2 regions of the Pseudalkalibacillus sp. R45 genome follow, and region 1 is predicted to be linked to the other one. Evidence: riboswitches for the same ligand, from Rfam matches in the RefSeq annotation. Region 1 holds a riboswitch; the other holds the start of a gene.
What was found. Region 1 has a riboswitch for lysine ahead of ACTWQL_RS01740 (Na+/H+ antiporter NhaC family protein). Riboswitches for the same ligand answer to the same signal wherever they lie in the genome.

Region 1 (8,050 bases):
CCACCAAGGCGTATATCTGAAATTCCATTCGAATGTCCTTGGAAATCTGTAAGTTTCTTCAAGAACCATGCAACTGCGATTACTTCAACTAAACCAACAAGAGCAATACCGAATTGGTTGATGAAGTAGTCTGCAGCATCCAGGAAGAACAAGCCGCCTTGTGTAGCAAATAGGATTGAGACTAGTGCTGCAACACCTCCACCGACAAATACAGCCTTTGTACGTGAAGTTCCAAACTTCTCTGAGATACCAGCCACATAAGTTTCCACAATTGAAATCAATGAAGATAGACCCGCAAGGACTAATGACGCAAAGAATAAGAACCCGAATAATTCATTAAGCGCTGGGAATTGGTTAATGATTTGCGGGAAGACCACGAATGCAAGACCCACTCCTCCAGCGACAACTTCATCCACTGGCACGTTAGCTGATACTGCCATGAATCCAAGAGCACTAAAGACTCCAATACCTGCTAAAAGCTCAAATCCTGAGTTACTGAATCCTGTGATGAATGCATTATTCGTAATATCGGACTTTTTCGGCAAGTAACTCGAGTAAGTAATCATGATTGCAAATGCAATTGATAAACTGAAGAATATCTGCCCATAAGCCGCAACCCAGACCTTCCCATCCCAAATCGCATCAAAGTTCGGTTTAAAGAAAGCTTCTAAACCGGTCGCAGCACCAGGTAATGTGACTGCCCGAATAACGATGATCAAGAATAAGATGACAAGTGCTGGTATGAAAATCTTATTTGCTACTTCAATACCTTTTTTAACACCTTTAAAAAGTACACTCAGTGTAATAACCCAAACGATTAATAATGGAATGAATACCCCTGGTACCAAGCTTCCTACTTCACCCGGTGCACTTAGATTCAAGTACTCCGAAAACAAGAAACCTTCTGTGTCCTCGCCCCATTTAAGGTTCAAGGCAAAAATCGAATATGAAATAGCCCATGCAATGATGACTGCATAATAAGTAGAAATGACAAACGAAATAAAGACTTGCCACCAACCAATCCACTCAGACTTTTTATTCATACGGTGGTAGGTAAGCGGTGCAGATCCCCGGTACTTGTGACCCATGGTAAATTCCATTACTAATAACGGAATCCCGGCAGTTAGTAATGCGATCAAATACGGAATAAAGAAAGCTCCTCCACCGTTGTCATAAGCTACCGCAGGGAATCGCCATATGTTTCCGAGGCCGATTGCGGATCCGACAGCTGCTAAAATAAATCCTGCTCTAGTGCCCCACTGTGCTCTGTTCTCCATTATTACTCCCCCATTCTCTAATGTTTTGTTACTAAAGTCGACAGTTGAAAACTTTAGTTTTTTCTGACTATTTCGATTATAGTATAGCTGTTTTAATAGAGACATGTCAAAGAATTTTCAAAAAAATTAGTGATAAATGTCTATATAGAAGATTTGCAGTTTTGGTATAAATATACTACATATTATTACATTTTTTTCATAAAATATTCTTTTCCTGAGGTGGGGGTTCTCGGTTATCCGCTGTTTTCTCAGAGTTGGAGTTATGACTGATTGGATTTCTACCCGTAAGATTATCGTGGAGAAGGACTGGAGTCAATGGTACTATCGCTTGTTTTAGATCGCTAATCGATCATTTCGGACAGGCGCACGCTCTTTTCGTCTGTTCCTGTCCCATATTGACCTGTTTTGGGACAGGGGGTCGCTTATTCCTCTGCCTCCTGTCCCGTATTGACCTGTTTCGGGACAGACTTTCGTTTTTTCCTCTAGCTCCTGTCCCGTATTGTACTGTTACGGGACAGCTCTTCGCTTTTTCCTCTGCCTCCTGTCCCGTATTGACCTGTTTCGGGACAGACTTTCGTTTTTTCCTCTAGCTCCTGTCCCGTATTGTACTGTTACGGGACAGCTCTTCGCTTTTTCCTTTGGCCCCTGTCCCGTATAACATCGTTACGGAACAGCTCTATGCTCTTTCCTCTCGTTCCTGTCCCGTATTACAGCGTTACGGGACAGGTTTTTGCTTTTTCCACTGCCTCCTGTCCCAATTAGTCACCTTCGTCCACACTTTTTCTTCACAACAAAAAAGCTGACCCATTCGAGTCAGCTTTTTAAGATAAATCAATTAGTTTTGTTCTCGCGGTGATTCGATACTTGTGAAGTTCATCTTCTTCAATATGAAAGCCACAATGATCACGAGCACAAGTGATACCAGCAGTGACAACGTGACGCTTTGTGTAAAACCAATAATAAGGAATCCGACCGAACTGATGACAGCAGCCAATAGCGCATATGGCAATTGGGTCATCACATGATCGATATGGTTGCTTCCCGCTCCCGTTGATGAAAGGATCGTCGTATCGGATATTGGTGAACAATGGTCACCGAAAACGGATCCTGCAAGAACTGCCGCCAGTACAGGAAGGATATAACTAATGTCAGTCGCTGCTGCAATTTCTCCAGCTATCGGAAGCATGACACCAAACGTCCCCCACGAAGTACCTGTAGCAAAAGCCATGATTCCAGAGATCAAGAACAACAATACAGGCAGGAACGCAATATTAATGTTGTCATCTACAATCCCAGCTAAATATTTTCCTGTTCCGATTTCATCGATGATGGCAATGATTACCCAAGCAAAAATCAGAATGTAGATAGCTGGAAGCATGGATTGGATTCCCTTCCAAATACCTGTTCCGAAATGCTTTCCAGGCAATTTTTTCATCAAGAAAAGAACAATCGTGACAGCTAATCCGAACAATCCGCCGTAAACAAGTGATTTCGCAACATCGGTATTTTCAAACATGGAAAGTAAGGTGACATTTCCTTCAGTTGCTTGGGCACCGGTATAAAGCATTGCAGCGACTGTCCCAACAATCAACGCAACGATCGGCCAGATCAGATCCCCTACTTTTCCTTTATCGCTCTCAGGCAACCCAATCTGTTGACCAGGCACCGCTTTGTTATCCGGGTTTAATACTTGTCCTTCATTGATCGCCCTTTCTTCATGTGCCTTCATTGAGAACAAGTTGATATTCCATAACGCTGTTGCAAACACAAGCAACAGTGCTGAAAGTGCATAAATATTCATCGGAATCATTTTCACAAAGGCTTCCAGCGCGCCTATTCCAGCTACTTCATGAGTGGCAAGAATACCACCAATCAAACCGATGATATACGCGCCCCAGCTTGAAACAGGTGAAATGACACAGACAGGCGCAGCGGTCGAATCGATATAATACGCAAGCTTTGCTCTAGAAATACGATGGCGGTCCGTCAATGGACGACTTACATTCCCAACTGCTAGAGAATTGAAGTAATCGTCAATGAAAATGATGATACCCAGAACGATCGTCAAGATTTGAGCGCCAACACGGGTCTTCACCTTTTTAATCGCCCATTCACCAAAGGCACGGCTTCCCCCAGCAATCGCAATTAATGATGTCATGATGCCAAGAATTAATAAGAATAAAAGGATGAATACATTCCACGTGTTCACTTCCCATGCGCCTGCATCATTCTGCGTGATGAAAAGATCACGTACGATTTCGAAGATTTGGGTGAAACTCGCCAATATATCAAAGTTGTTGAGCATGAATGCTCCGACGAGGATGCCTGTCCCAAGTGACAACAACACCTTTCTCGTCAAGGCCACCATAAGTAATGCAAGTAACGGTGGAATCAAAGAATAAATTGTATTTTCCATTGAATAATGTTCTCCTCCTATTAATTAATCGATGGATGAAATAAAAAAAGGCAACGATAGATAGAAAATAACCTATCGTTACCTTGTAAGTAACAGTTATCCCCCATCGATCACGTAGTTCTCCACTATCCAATCTTCCCGGATAGTGACAGTGCTACACCTATTAGATGCAACCCCAACAGTAAACCTTTCGACAAAAGTGTACTGCTTCGGCAAATAACCCTTTCCAGTGATGGTCATCGATGTCTTTCTCGCATCATTGTACTGATGTTCTTTGCTCCACTACCTCATCTGATGATAAGGTCTATGATATTTTTTGCGCCATTAAATATTTTAAATGATTAGCTATAAAAATACAAGGGTTGTGAGGAGTCGTATAAAATCAATTGGTGTTCTCTTCTTTTTTCTTTTCTGCTTCATTACTGTTTTCTTGGTTATTATCATCATTGTTCTTGTTTTCGATATCGATCTGCGGATTGATTGGTATGACTGGCTGAGCACCTGAGCTGCCATCCCCTTTATGGTAGTAATACGGCACATCCTGAGGTATTAATTGAGAAACTAACATGACATTCGTTTTAATCACTCTTTCTTTTGTTTCAAACGGAACAACAATTTGGGTCCTTACGATGACTTCGATCCATCCCCGTAAATGAATCGTATTGATGCCTGCATTCTCTGTTGATTCATTCCAGCTTGATTCCACACTTCCGATGACTCGGAAACGCACCGGTATACTTGGTCCGAGGTTGGCAAGTAGAGCATTATCCGTCGCTCGACCTAGGGGGATTTCAGTGAAAATGCCGTTAGAAAATTCATCTTCTCTGTTGACTTCAATACCAGCAAAGTTTGCAAAATCCGGCTTTTTCCCTTGTTCAATCTGTTCGAGTAAAGATTGAACATTAGCTGTTGCAAGAGATTGAACCTCATTAACGACCTTTGGATCCGTACCTACCAATGCAACCTTGCCTTCATTATCTAAGGTGACATTAATGAGACCGTCCGTTTTACCAGCATCTACAATCCTGTTTTTAACAGCACTTTGGATTGCAAGTTGCGCCATATCTGCGGTCTCTGTCTCTGCAATCTGCATGAGTGTAGGCTCGATTCCTTTATCTACAAGCCACAATGCCTGTGCGGTTAGTAAAGTGAATATGATGAACGATATGATGAAGACATATTGAAATGGAAGAGGTCGTTTTCGGGGACGCCTCCGTATTCTCCACATAAAAATACCCCCTATCTATTGCTATATGTATGCAATGATTGGGGGTTGTATAGCTATTAATTTGGACAGAATCATAACTTAGCCATTTTAAGCAGCGCATCCCGTCCACTTGTACCTTTAGTGATACCAATTGCTTCGGCTTCTAACGTAACGGACTCTAACGGAGCTTCCAATAGCTGATCGAGGGTTCGTACACCTACAGCCCGCCCTGCGATTATTTTCCGCTCAGCCAATTTTTCATTCAGCAACGCCACATCTAGTGCACCACACATGATATATCCTTTGTCATTGCTGATCGACATGAAGTTGGTTTTCGGTAATGCCACTGTCACGCCTGTAAACAGATGCCCATCGATTTCGATAGGAGTGACCGTAATCATCTTTTCTCACGCTCCTTTTCTATACTATCAATATGTCATAGTAGTACAAAGCGTGTTGGCGTAGTGCCTATCTTTCAAAGGTTTTTAACTTCCAAGCAAGGACATCCCTCAGCATCTCCGGCAAGTAGAAGATTTTTTCCTCGGCATAATGGACAGATGGAAGCAAACGACCGAAGGTAAACATATCAATGGCACCAATGACGTATATTTTTTCTGGATCCAAAGGTTGCCCATTTATTGAGATGCTTTTTACGTGGTACTCGCCATCAGCCATGTCTTTACCCATGATTTCAACACCATCGAATATCATCCGTCCCATCACTTTCCCGCGGAATCCCAGGCCTTTGACTACGCGCTGTTCCAATTCCTTCGTCATCGCATGATGAATCATTTCTTTCAAGTATTCGCCTTTCAGCAAGATTTTACATGGATTGATTGGATGGGGACACACACGATGGAGATCTCCTTTCGTAACAGGTCCTGCTTTTAATGGTTCCAGCAACAATCCTGCATTGATCATGCTGATTTCCGAATCACACCATTCTCTGATTGCTTCAGCTAATAAACTAGTAAAAGCAGAAGGTCCGAACCACTCCAAATCGAGCGGGCGATCTAGTTCCGTCACGACCTCAGATAAACATTCATTGGCTTGTTCGCTCAATTGAGCAAGAAGCTGTTCACTATTCGTATCAGTCTCATACTCTTGCAGGTCTATGCATCGTGCTTTTACATGATCAATTTTTTGAATATCCTCGTTCCATTCGAGTTCCATGTGGCCGATGTATACACCGAATTTCCCTGCTTGCCCAATGGTCGTATCGTTAGCATGCAAACCATTTGGAAGGACATGATGCGTATGTGCGCCTAAAATGATATCAATGTCATCCATTTCAGTTGAAATCTGTTTATCCGCTTCTAATCCAAGATGTGAAAGCAGAATAAGGATATCGACCTGATTCCGGATTTCTTTTACGGATTCAATGAGTGCTTCATAAGGATCCTGAATCTCCCAGCCAAGCTGATTGTAATAGGCTTTAAACGGAGCAGTCACGCCGACCACACCGATTTTCAAGCCATTTTGCAGGGTATGGATTTGGTACGGTTTTGCCCATTTCGGCTGCTGTCCGTTTTTTTCTTTTAGATTCGCAACAAGTACCTGAAAGTTTGCTTCATCATATAGATGATCCAGTTGTTCCTTAGAAAACGTGATTCCTTCATTATTGCCGATCGTTGCATTTAGAAAATCTGCCTCATTCATCAATCTAACATTTCCCTGGCCAGCTGTTCCTTCTGTAATCGGATGAAAACGATCCGCATGGTCTCCAATATCGAACCGTAAAAACAGTTCATCTTTCTCTTCGTGTGCCCGTTGCTGATCCTTCAAGAACCCCATGATTCTCGGCCATTGTTCAAGATGGCTATGTAGATCATTCACATGATACAGATGGAGCTTTTGAATGCTCATTGTATCATCTCCTGTCTATTTCTAATCTCTGTTTTTGTCTAGTTAAAAGAGGTCAAGCTGTCGAGGTGCGAGTCCCTCGTAATCGATACCTAGCAGTTCGACCATTTGCCTTGCATTATCTGCTGCATCTCCACCAGAATTGTTATTGAACAAGGCAGTCACCTCATGCCCTGGCTTTTCAAGCTGTAAAAGCTTCTCTTTCCATTCTATGAGCTCTTCCTCATTGTAACGATAAAGATATCGTACATCCCGCCAGTTCGGATTCCCTTTCTTCTGCCAGCCATGAACATTCCGGCCATGGAAGCGGACCAACGTATGCTCTGGATGTGTTGGTTCAAGTATAGTCGGTATGGATCCTGCTCCAGATTGCGGTTCATCACAAATGCTGTGGATCCAACCCTTTTCTTTCATGAACGCCAACGTCCGGTCCTTGAAAGAAGGATGAAACCAGGATTGGTGCCGGAATTCAAGCGCCACCGGGATATCTTCCATCCGTTCTTTTGTCTGCCTCAGTAAATCGACGTTCTCCCGATTGCAGTCAAACCAGGGCGGATATTGGAAAAGGACCATTTTCAGTTTGTCCGCAGCTTGCAAGGGTTTGATCGACTCTTTATATAAACGGTACATCTCTTCTTCACTTGAAAAAGGGATGTCGCCTCTTGAGTGTCCGGTCATCCCCTGGTACGCTTTAACGACGAATGAAAAACGCTCTGGCGTTTCCTTCACCCATTTTTCGTAGTTCCTCACTGGCTGGACAGCGTAAAACGACGAATCGATCTCGACTGTCGGGAAGAAACTGCTGTAAGTCTGCAACTTTTCATTTGATCTAATATCTGCAGGATAGAGGGAGTCATGGTCACCCCACCCAGTCAGGCCAATCTCAATCATTTGAATGAATTCCTTTCCTATAACGATTGTTGATACTTTATATTTTGATTTGTCCTTGTGAAAAGTGCAAGTATTTGAATGTAAAAGTTATTCCTGTGGTTTTAATAGTACTCATTCCTTTATCCCAAAACTTATATTATAAAAAATTCTACATATAGTTACTTTAAAGGGAGGGATCTTCATGAATAAAAGTAATCAAAGATGTAAAAGATGCAATGGATGTTTTTGTGAATTGTTTTCAAAGTTGAGAAAAGGTACAATTGTCCAATTAGCTGTAGGACCAAACTTTATCGAACCTGGGGATGAAGAAGAATTTCAATTTATTAGCTTTGATGAGAAAACTTGTTGTGTTACATTGCGCGATACTGATAACAACGTTGTCATATTTAATTGCGA
Region 2 (7,996 bases), on a different contig from region 1:
TGGAATCAGAAACGTAAGGCGAAAAAATCTTTAAAAGAGGAGCAAATCTAATGGAAAATAGTAAAAACAACTCAGATAAAAAGAAATTATTGGGGATTATCAGTTCTTGTTTCGTTACAGGTTTTGTCGGTGGAATCAGTTACGCAATAAATAAAGAAAGCAAGCGTAAAGGAATCTCCATACCTACACTTTCTAAAGAAAAGTATGATCATAAGAAAGAGGACTTCTACACCCATGGAAGAAATCAATATATCAGTATTAAAAAGGCAGCGGATGATGTCAGCAAAGATGCATCATTGAATGCCAAAAAGGAAATCGCAGCATCAAAATAAGGTGTAAAATAGGACTGTGAACAGCAGTCCTATTTTTTATGCAGGGATTACTGTAGAACTATAGAAAATGTAACGAGGAAATATGTAAGGGGCTGGGAAAGTGACAAATGAATTATTAAATGATTTCAAACAGTTTTTAGAGAGATATCGTGAATCCTGGAACAGCTTAGACGCTAAGAAAATGGTGAACCACACTTCAAAAGAACTGAAAGCGAGATGGGCTTTACCTGAATTAACCTTGGATGATTGGGGTTATGAACGTGCACGTGAAGGATGGGAACAAGCTTACCAAAGTCTTGAACGTATAAACCCAAGATGGATGTTTGAAGATATTCTGATCGAAATCAATAAGCAGCAAGAGGGTATAGCTGTTTTTTGGGTGACGCTTGAACTTGATGGGGAACTTATAGATGATAAGCTTCTTTTTGTAGAAACCTTCCATAAAGAAAATGGGGAATGGAAAAAAGTCCGGGAATATGTTGAGACGAACTTTGATACGATTGATTCCACAAAGGGGGGAGCAAGTGAATTATAAAGACCTCATGAAATTGAAAGGGTACCATCTTTCACTCGAACAAATTTCTGAACGAAGAATGAAGGATGTGAGACTAAGGATAATCGTAAATAGAAGTGATAACATAATGGATCTTCTGATTTTCCACATTATGACAGTAATGTAACCACCTATCAGATCGATTTTTCACATTATGTTACATATTCAGTTATTTATGAGGATTATACGGTATGGAATGAGGCTGAAATTTTTCAGGGTGAATCATTCCGTGCATATGATCGATCGAAATATTTCGAGTTTATACAAAAAGAATCAGTACTGCCAGATAAAGAATGCGAACATTATTCATTGGTGTGCCATGAACATAATGTGGATGTCATCTCTTATGTTGAACCGATTATAAGTGAAACAGCTTTTTATAAAAATCTCTTTTAGTGAGGGCGAACCGAAGCTGGGAATCTCGCTTGGTCCGCTGATTCCGCTGGAGTCTCGTATATTTCATCCATTTACAGGTTTCAATCAATCAAAAGTTTTTTAATAGCAACCAACTTTTTTAAAACAGCATTATAAAGTATCAAAATAGGTAAGGGATCTATTTCCAGAGTGTCTGGCACTTAGAAATAGATCTTTTTTTGGTACATTTTTTTCATTTTATCACTATAAAAAATAATACCTTGCATTATTAGGTAATATAATATATAAATAAAATAGGGGGTGAGAAAATATGGAAATTAACAAAGAAGTACTTAAAGGGCATATAGACACATTGATTCTATCGTTATTGGATACAAGGGATATGTATGGCTATGAATTAGCTAAACTGGTCAGGGAGAAAAGCGATAATCAATTTGAACTAAAAGAAGGGACGCTTTATTTGTCCTTAAAACGACTTGAAAAGAATAAATGGATTACTTCTTACTGGGGGGATGAGCAAGGGCCAGGAGGAAGACGTAAGTATTATAAGCTCACTCCATTAGGACAAGAGGGTTATGAGAAAAAACGATCGGAGTGGCAATTTGTAAAAAAAATAATAGATTCATTTTTGGAAGGGGGAAAGAAGTATGAAGCGCATTGATGTATTTGTCGAATCGGTCTATCAAAATATCGGAGGAAATAATAAAGAAATCCAAGAACTGAAAGATGAAATGAGAAACCACCTCATGGAATCGGTTCATGAATTAAAATTAGAAGGTAATTCAGAGCAAAAAGCAATTGATATTGCCATTGAACGATTTGGTGAAGAAACAGAATTACGCTCTATTGTGGGACAATTATTCGAAGTTCAAAAATTATTTGCCAAAAGGATACTTTATTTAGCAATTGGCTCTCTTTTACTCACCTTATCAGTGTTTTTGTTTCATTGGCAAAATGCAGAATCGAATGCACATGAACTTTCTATAATAGCAACAGATATATTCGATGAATTGGAAAATACAGCAGCCATCCCTTCTGAACTAAGTAAAGAAATTGAGCAATTAGTACTTAAAACAAATCATATTGTTGAAGTAAGCATCTATGATTCTAACAAAATTAGGAGAGAAGGGATTAACTTTGTAAGTTACAATACTGATGTGGCCGAAGCAGAATACCAATACGAAAGGACACTATGGGCTCCTAAATGGTTAGGTGTTGATTTCTTTCCATATGGAAACGGAAATGAACAATGGTATGTTGAAATGAGACATCGAAGCTTCGGTACGCTATTCACTATTATTTTGTTTGTGGGAATTGCAATCTATTGGACTTTATTTACGATTTGGGCCACCGTGAATGCATATCATCAAAAACGATTGAATATCCTTTGGGTTATTGCTTTTGGTTTATTAAATGTATTAGGGTTTATTATTTATCATTTTTCCACTAATAAAAATCAGCAGCGTATAAGTAGTATTAAAACATGAAGAACATCTTCTGGATTTCTAAGACGTCTTTCAAAGATAGAAGGCGTCTTTTATTTATTTGGTTTTGTTAATCTTCGTTGTTGATTTTACACTTAAAGAAAAGGCTCAGCCAGCGCCAAATGCTTGGCTTTGCCAAGTTTACTTTAAACGAAATTCACGACATTCCTGCGAGAAAAGCTGGCCAGGTGAGACCTCGCCACGAACTGTCCAAGTTCGTGAGGAGGATTACGGTTCGCCAGCGGAAAGGGAGTTAATTTCGAAGAAATCAACATCATTCTTTAACAAAGCCATTTATTTAAATAGTATCAAGAGATAATAAATCCTATTTTTTTATTTGTTTTTTAAGAGGAACTTTGTCTTAATATCTCGAAATAAGTTAAGACATTACATATTCTGTCTGAGCATACAAGGAGGTCCAAATTGAGAAAAATATTGCCAGCATCCATTCTTTCTTATACCCAGTATGGTTATCTAAAGGTTGCCAAGTCACTTAAAAGCCATTGTCCGAAGTGTGGGAAAACCGGGAATTTTACTTTGAAAGCAAATTATTATCAGGTAAAGAAAACTGGATTGTTCGCAGAAGGGCATTGTTCCGAATGTAAGAAACCATCCGTGTTTGTCATCATGCTGGATGAACGTTCAGACCACAACATCCAAGAAGCTGAAATTTATATCTATGATCCAATGGCTTCACAAGGTCGCATGGATCAAATCCAGGGGAACAAGAACATTCCTAAAGATCTTATCAGATCCTATACTTCTGCCTTGAATGTCAGTCAGTCGAAAGACAATTCTGCAACTGCAGTCATGTCGAAAAGAGTGATTGAAAGTGTTCTCAAAAATTATCTTGGAGAGAAAACGAAAGAACAATCCCTTTCTCAGCAATTCGAGCAATTACCAAAGCATGTCGATTTATCTAAACCAATCCAATCACTGAGCCATTTAGTTCATCCAGATCGTCCTTTTTACGAAATGCTTGAGCTGGAAAGGGAAATCGATGATGAGACAGCAGCCTTGTTGATGGAACTCCTGGAAGGCCTTATTGAATATCTCTTTGTCCTTCCTGAGAAAATCGAATCTGTACATACTGAAATCGAGCAAAAACTCAAGTAGCAACAAGGAGTAAGGTCCTGGTCATTATTGGGGACCTTCTTTTAATGGCCAGATGACCTAGGTGACTAATCGGGTTGCTTCCGTTTTCGATTGATCATGGAAAGGGAGTAAATTTTGTAACCATCAAAATGGCTATTGGTTATAGTTGATTTACATTTGAATTTAGGCTAGAGTATAGGAATTAATCATCATTGTTAAAGGAGTCGCATAATGAAAGTCGCCTATTTAGGACCTAAAGGAACTTTTTCAGAGGAAGCTGCTGTTCGATACTTTTCATCTAACCAAATGGATGGGCTGATGTGTGAATCCATTTTAGATGTTTTGGATGCAATTAGGAATAAGGAAGTCGAAAAAGGGATTGTCCCGATTGAAAATTCAATTGAAGGAACAATCAATATTACAATAGATGGCTTGTTGATGAATGACCTTTTCATTGAAGGGGAAGTCATACTGCCTGTGGCTCTACACTTGTTAGGTGTAAAAGGAGCGGATCTCAATAAGATCGAAGAGGTCTGGTCGATTCCCCCTGCTTTAGCGCAATGTCGCGATTACATTCAGTCTTTAGGGGCATCCAGCCGACATTTCAACAGTACCGCTGCTGCAGCAAAAGCTGTCCGGGATGAAGCTAAAGTGGAGTTCGGAGCCATTGCCTCAGAATGGTCAGCCAAAGCTTTCGGGTTGGAGTTAGTTAAAGAAAACATTCAAGATTTCACGGAAAATCATACCCGATTTGTCGTTGTTTCGAACCCTCCTGAGGAGATTGCTCACTCAGAAAAAGCAATGTTGGTCATCACTCCATTTGAAGAACGACCTGGGGTGTTGGTCACGATATTGAATGTGTTTGCATCGTTATCAATTAATCTCTCTTGGATTGAATCACGTCCAACTAAAAAGAAGTTAGGCACATATCGCTTTTTTGTCGAAACACAAAAGGGAGTAGAGGATTCGGATATGATCAAAGCGATGACGATCCTTGAAACGTACGGGCACCATGTTCAAATCCTCGGAAGTTATAATACGACGAAACTTTAATAGGGGGGGTTATGGGAGAATTATTCCTTTCCGGAGGCGGAAATGCCGAACAGACACGTGAGGTAAACGAATATTTTATCCAAAAGATTGATCCTGTGAAACCGCTACTTTATATTCCTCTTGCAGGTGATCCCAAGTTCAGAACCTATGATCGTTGTCTGGATTATGTGAAAAGTATGTTCAATCCACTAGGAGTGAGTGAAATCATGATGTGGACTGATCTCAGAGAGAAAACAATTGATGATGTTACACCATTTTCAGCTGTATATATAAGTGGCGGAGACCCTACTCCAATCATTGCGATACCAGAAGGCACAGCCGTTTATGCAACACCCCATAAATTATCAGTGTTAGGTTTAGATGAAGCTTATTTGTTTGATAAAGAAAATAAGGCCGTCATGGAAAAGGTATAGGGAGATAATTTATTTTCACGTAAGAGCATGTAATTAAATATAGCGATCAAAACAGCTTCTCCTATGCAATAGTAGGTTTAATCCCGATAGTAAAAGGGAAGGATTAACCACTAGGAGGAACCTATGAAAAAAATATTAGCATATACCATTAGTATGATATTATTCGTATCAGCAATCGCAGGAATTATTGCAATGAATCAGAAGCAAGAAGCCAAAACAAAGGAAAGCACAAATTTGGTAGCATTGGGGGATTCGCTTACCTATGGTGTTGGTGATGATATGGGTAGCGGATATGTCGATGATCTTCAAACACTGCTTTCAGACCATCATGATGGCGCAGTTACCGTCCAGAATTTTGGAATACCTAACCAGCAAACAGATGGGCTGTTATATCAGCTTCAACATACAGATGTTAAAGACAATTTAGACGATGCGGATTATTTCATCATTTTTATTGGTACCAATGATGTCCTCAAAAGTAACGGCAACAACCTGCTTCCTATTTATGAAAAACGGTTGAAAGCAGGAAAAGCGGATTATGAAAAAAATGTAATAGACATCATGACGATTATTCGGGATGAAAATCCGGACGCACCTATTTTATTTCTTGGCCTTTATAACCCATATCCTTCATCTGCAAAAATAGAGCAAGTGATTGAAGAATGGAATGTTACAAGCCAGAAGATCGTCAACAACTATCCTCGTGTGAAATTCATTTCCACGAACGAGCTATTTCAGGAAAAATCCACTGAGTATTTCAGTGATTCCCTGCATCCCAATAAAAAAGGGTATAAATTGATCACGAAGAAAATCGTAGAAGAATATGATTTCTAAGAAGGTTGTCCAAAAGGGCAGCCTCTTGTTTTTGTAGATATTTTTTCATATTTGTAGATAATTTTTTATTTTTGTACATAATTTATTATTTTTGTAAGTTGACCCTTCAATTTTGTAGATAATGCCTGTTTATCACGTTCAGATGACTAAAGTCTAATAACGACAACTGTTTTTAGTGTTAATTGATGCAGAATTTGACCTAGATAAAGCACATTTCTCCAACGAATTTCCCATTTTGAAAAAAAGCTTGTTTCATTGTCGTGTTTCTGGTAGAATAACAAACAATTAAATTTAAAGGCCACACTTCATGCAAGTTTGAAGTGATGGTAGAGGCGCGAAGACCATTAGTATTTTGCATGAAGAGGTTGGGCTCTAATGAGTGCAAAAGGAAAGGGGAATTCGCCGAAGCTGGATTGTCGTCTCAACAAACATCCGGCTGGACCTGTATTGAATAAGTACAGGGCTGTCATACGACCATGCTCCCTGCTGGCGTATGGAGGACTATCTCACGTAAAGGGAATAAGTGTGGCAGACGTTTGAGGATCGACTCTCAAGTCTGGCGATTTGTTTTATTTCAACCATTTAAACAATGGTTGCGGATGAACGTCCGTCACACTTCTATTGAGTCGATCTTTTTATTTCTCAACATGAAAGGAATGGAATCATGGCATTAATCGTACAAAAATATGGTGGTACATCTGTAGGATCGATTGAACGAATTCAAAATGTGGCTAATCGTGTCATTGATACTTACAATCAGGGCAAGGACGTAGTCGTTGTTGTTTCAGCAATGGGAAAAAGTACTGATCATCTGATTCAAATGGCAAATGACATTTCTGATAATCCCTCAAAAAGGGAGCTTGATATGCTCGTATCGACAGGAGAGCAAGTTTCGATGTCGTTGTTGGCAATGGCTTTACAACAAAAAGGATATCAATCTGTCTCACTTACTGGCTGGCAAGCTGGTATCAAAACGGAAGCTGCACATGGGAATGCAAGGATTCTAGACATCAACAACAAGCGAATCAATGGACACCTGGCCGAAGGAAACATTGTCATAGTTGCTGGATTCCAAGGTTTGACTGATGAAGAGGAAATCGCGACGCTCGGCCGAGGTGGATCTGATACGACAGCTGTCGCATTAGCCGCTTCTTTAAAAGCGGAAAAGTGCGAGATCTATACGGATGTCACAGGGGTATACACAACCGATCCAAGAGTTGTTGGAGGAGCTAGGAAGCTCGAATCGATCTCCTATGATGAAATGCTTGAAATGGCGAACCTTGGCGCGGGAGTATTACATCCTCGGTCTGTCGAATTCGCTAAAAATTACAACGTTAAGTTAGAGGTCCGGTCAAGTATCGAAAAAGAAACCGGCACCATGATAGAGGAGGAAGTTTCAATGGAAGGCAATCTTACAGTGCGAGGAATCGCGTTTGAGAGTAATGTAACAAAAGTGACCGTTCATGGTTTACAGGATGATATCAATACATTAGCAAAGTTATTCACGATCCTTTCAGACCAAAAAATCAATGTAGATATCATCATCCAGAACACCAATGGTAAAGAAGCGACGGATATCTCTTTTTCATTGGATTCAGAGGTGCTCAATCAGGCGTTGGAAGTATTGAGTGAATATCAACCAGAGTTGAATTATGACCATATTACGTATGAAGGTGACCTTGCGAAAGTTTCGATCGTAGGTTCAGGAATGATTTCCAATCCAGGTGTTGCTGCAAAAATGTTTAACGTATTATCTTCTAATGGGATCAAAATCAAGATGGTCAGCACATCCGAGATCAAGGTCTCTACAATCGTGTCTAGCACCACAATGATTTCTGCAGTGGAATGCTTGCATGA

Region 2: another riboswitch for lysine. It lies ahead of ACTWQL_RS05840 (aspartate kinase); the one in region 1 lies ahead of ACTWQL_RS01740 (Na+/H+ antiporter NhaC family protein).

What each region holds. Positions count from the first base shown of each region.
Region 1 is NZ_JBQQCL010000001.1:329,914-337,963, forward strand. Features, by position in the region: gene ACTWQL_RS01735 (sodium-dependent transporter) at 1-1,277, opposite strand, end outside; gene ACTWQL_RS01740 (Na+/H+ antiporter NhaC family protein) at 2,113-3,693, opposite strand; lysine riboswitch at 3,801-3,986, opposite strand; gene yunB (sporulation protein YunB) at 4,076-4,921, opposite strand; gene ACTWQL_RS01750 (YunC family protein) at 4,993-5,301, opposite strand; gene ACTWQL_RS01755 (bifunctional metallophosphatase/5'-nucleotidase) at 5,369-6,766, opposite strand; gene ACTWQL_RS01760 (DUF72 domain-containing protein) at 6,809-7,654, opposite strand; gene ACTWQL_RS01765 (hypothetical protein) at 7,836-8,050, shown strand, end outside.
Region 2 is NZ_JBQQCL010000002.1:13,651-21,646, forward strand. Features, by position in the region: gene ACTWQL_RS05795 (DUF948 domain-containing protein) at 1-51, shown strand, start outside; gene ACTWQL_RS05800 (hypothetical protein) at 51-332, shown strand; gene ACTWQL_RS05805 (hypothetical protein) at 433-867, shown strand; gene ACTWQL_RS05810 (PadR family transcriptional regulator) at 1,571-1,921, shown strand; gene ACTWQL_RS05815 (permease prefix domain 1-containing protein) at 1,908-2,747, shown strand; gene ACTWQL_RS05820 (hypothetical protein) at 3,168-3,860, shown strand; gene pheA (prephenate dehydratase) at 4,071-4,892, shown strand; gene ACTWQL_RS05830 (hypothetical protein) at 4,904-5,305, shown strand; gene ACTWQL_RS05835 (DUF459 domain-containing protein) at 5,429-6,139, shown strand; lysine riboswitch at 6,459-6,651, shown strand; gene ACTWQL_RS05840 (aspartate kinase) at 6,804-7,996, shown strand, end outside.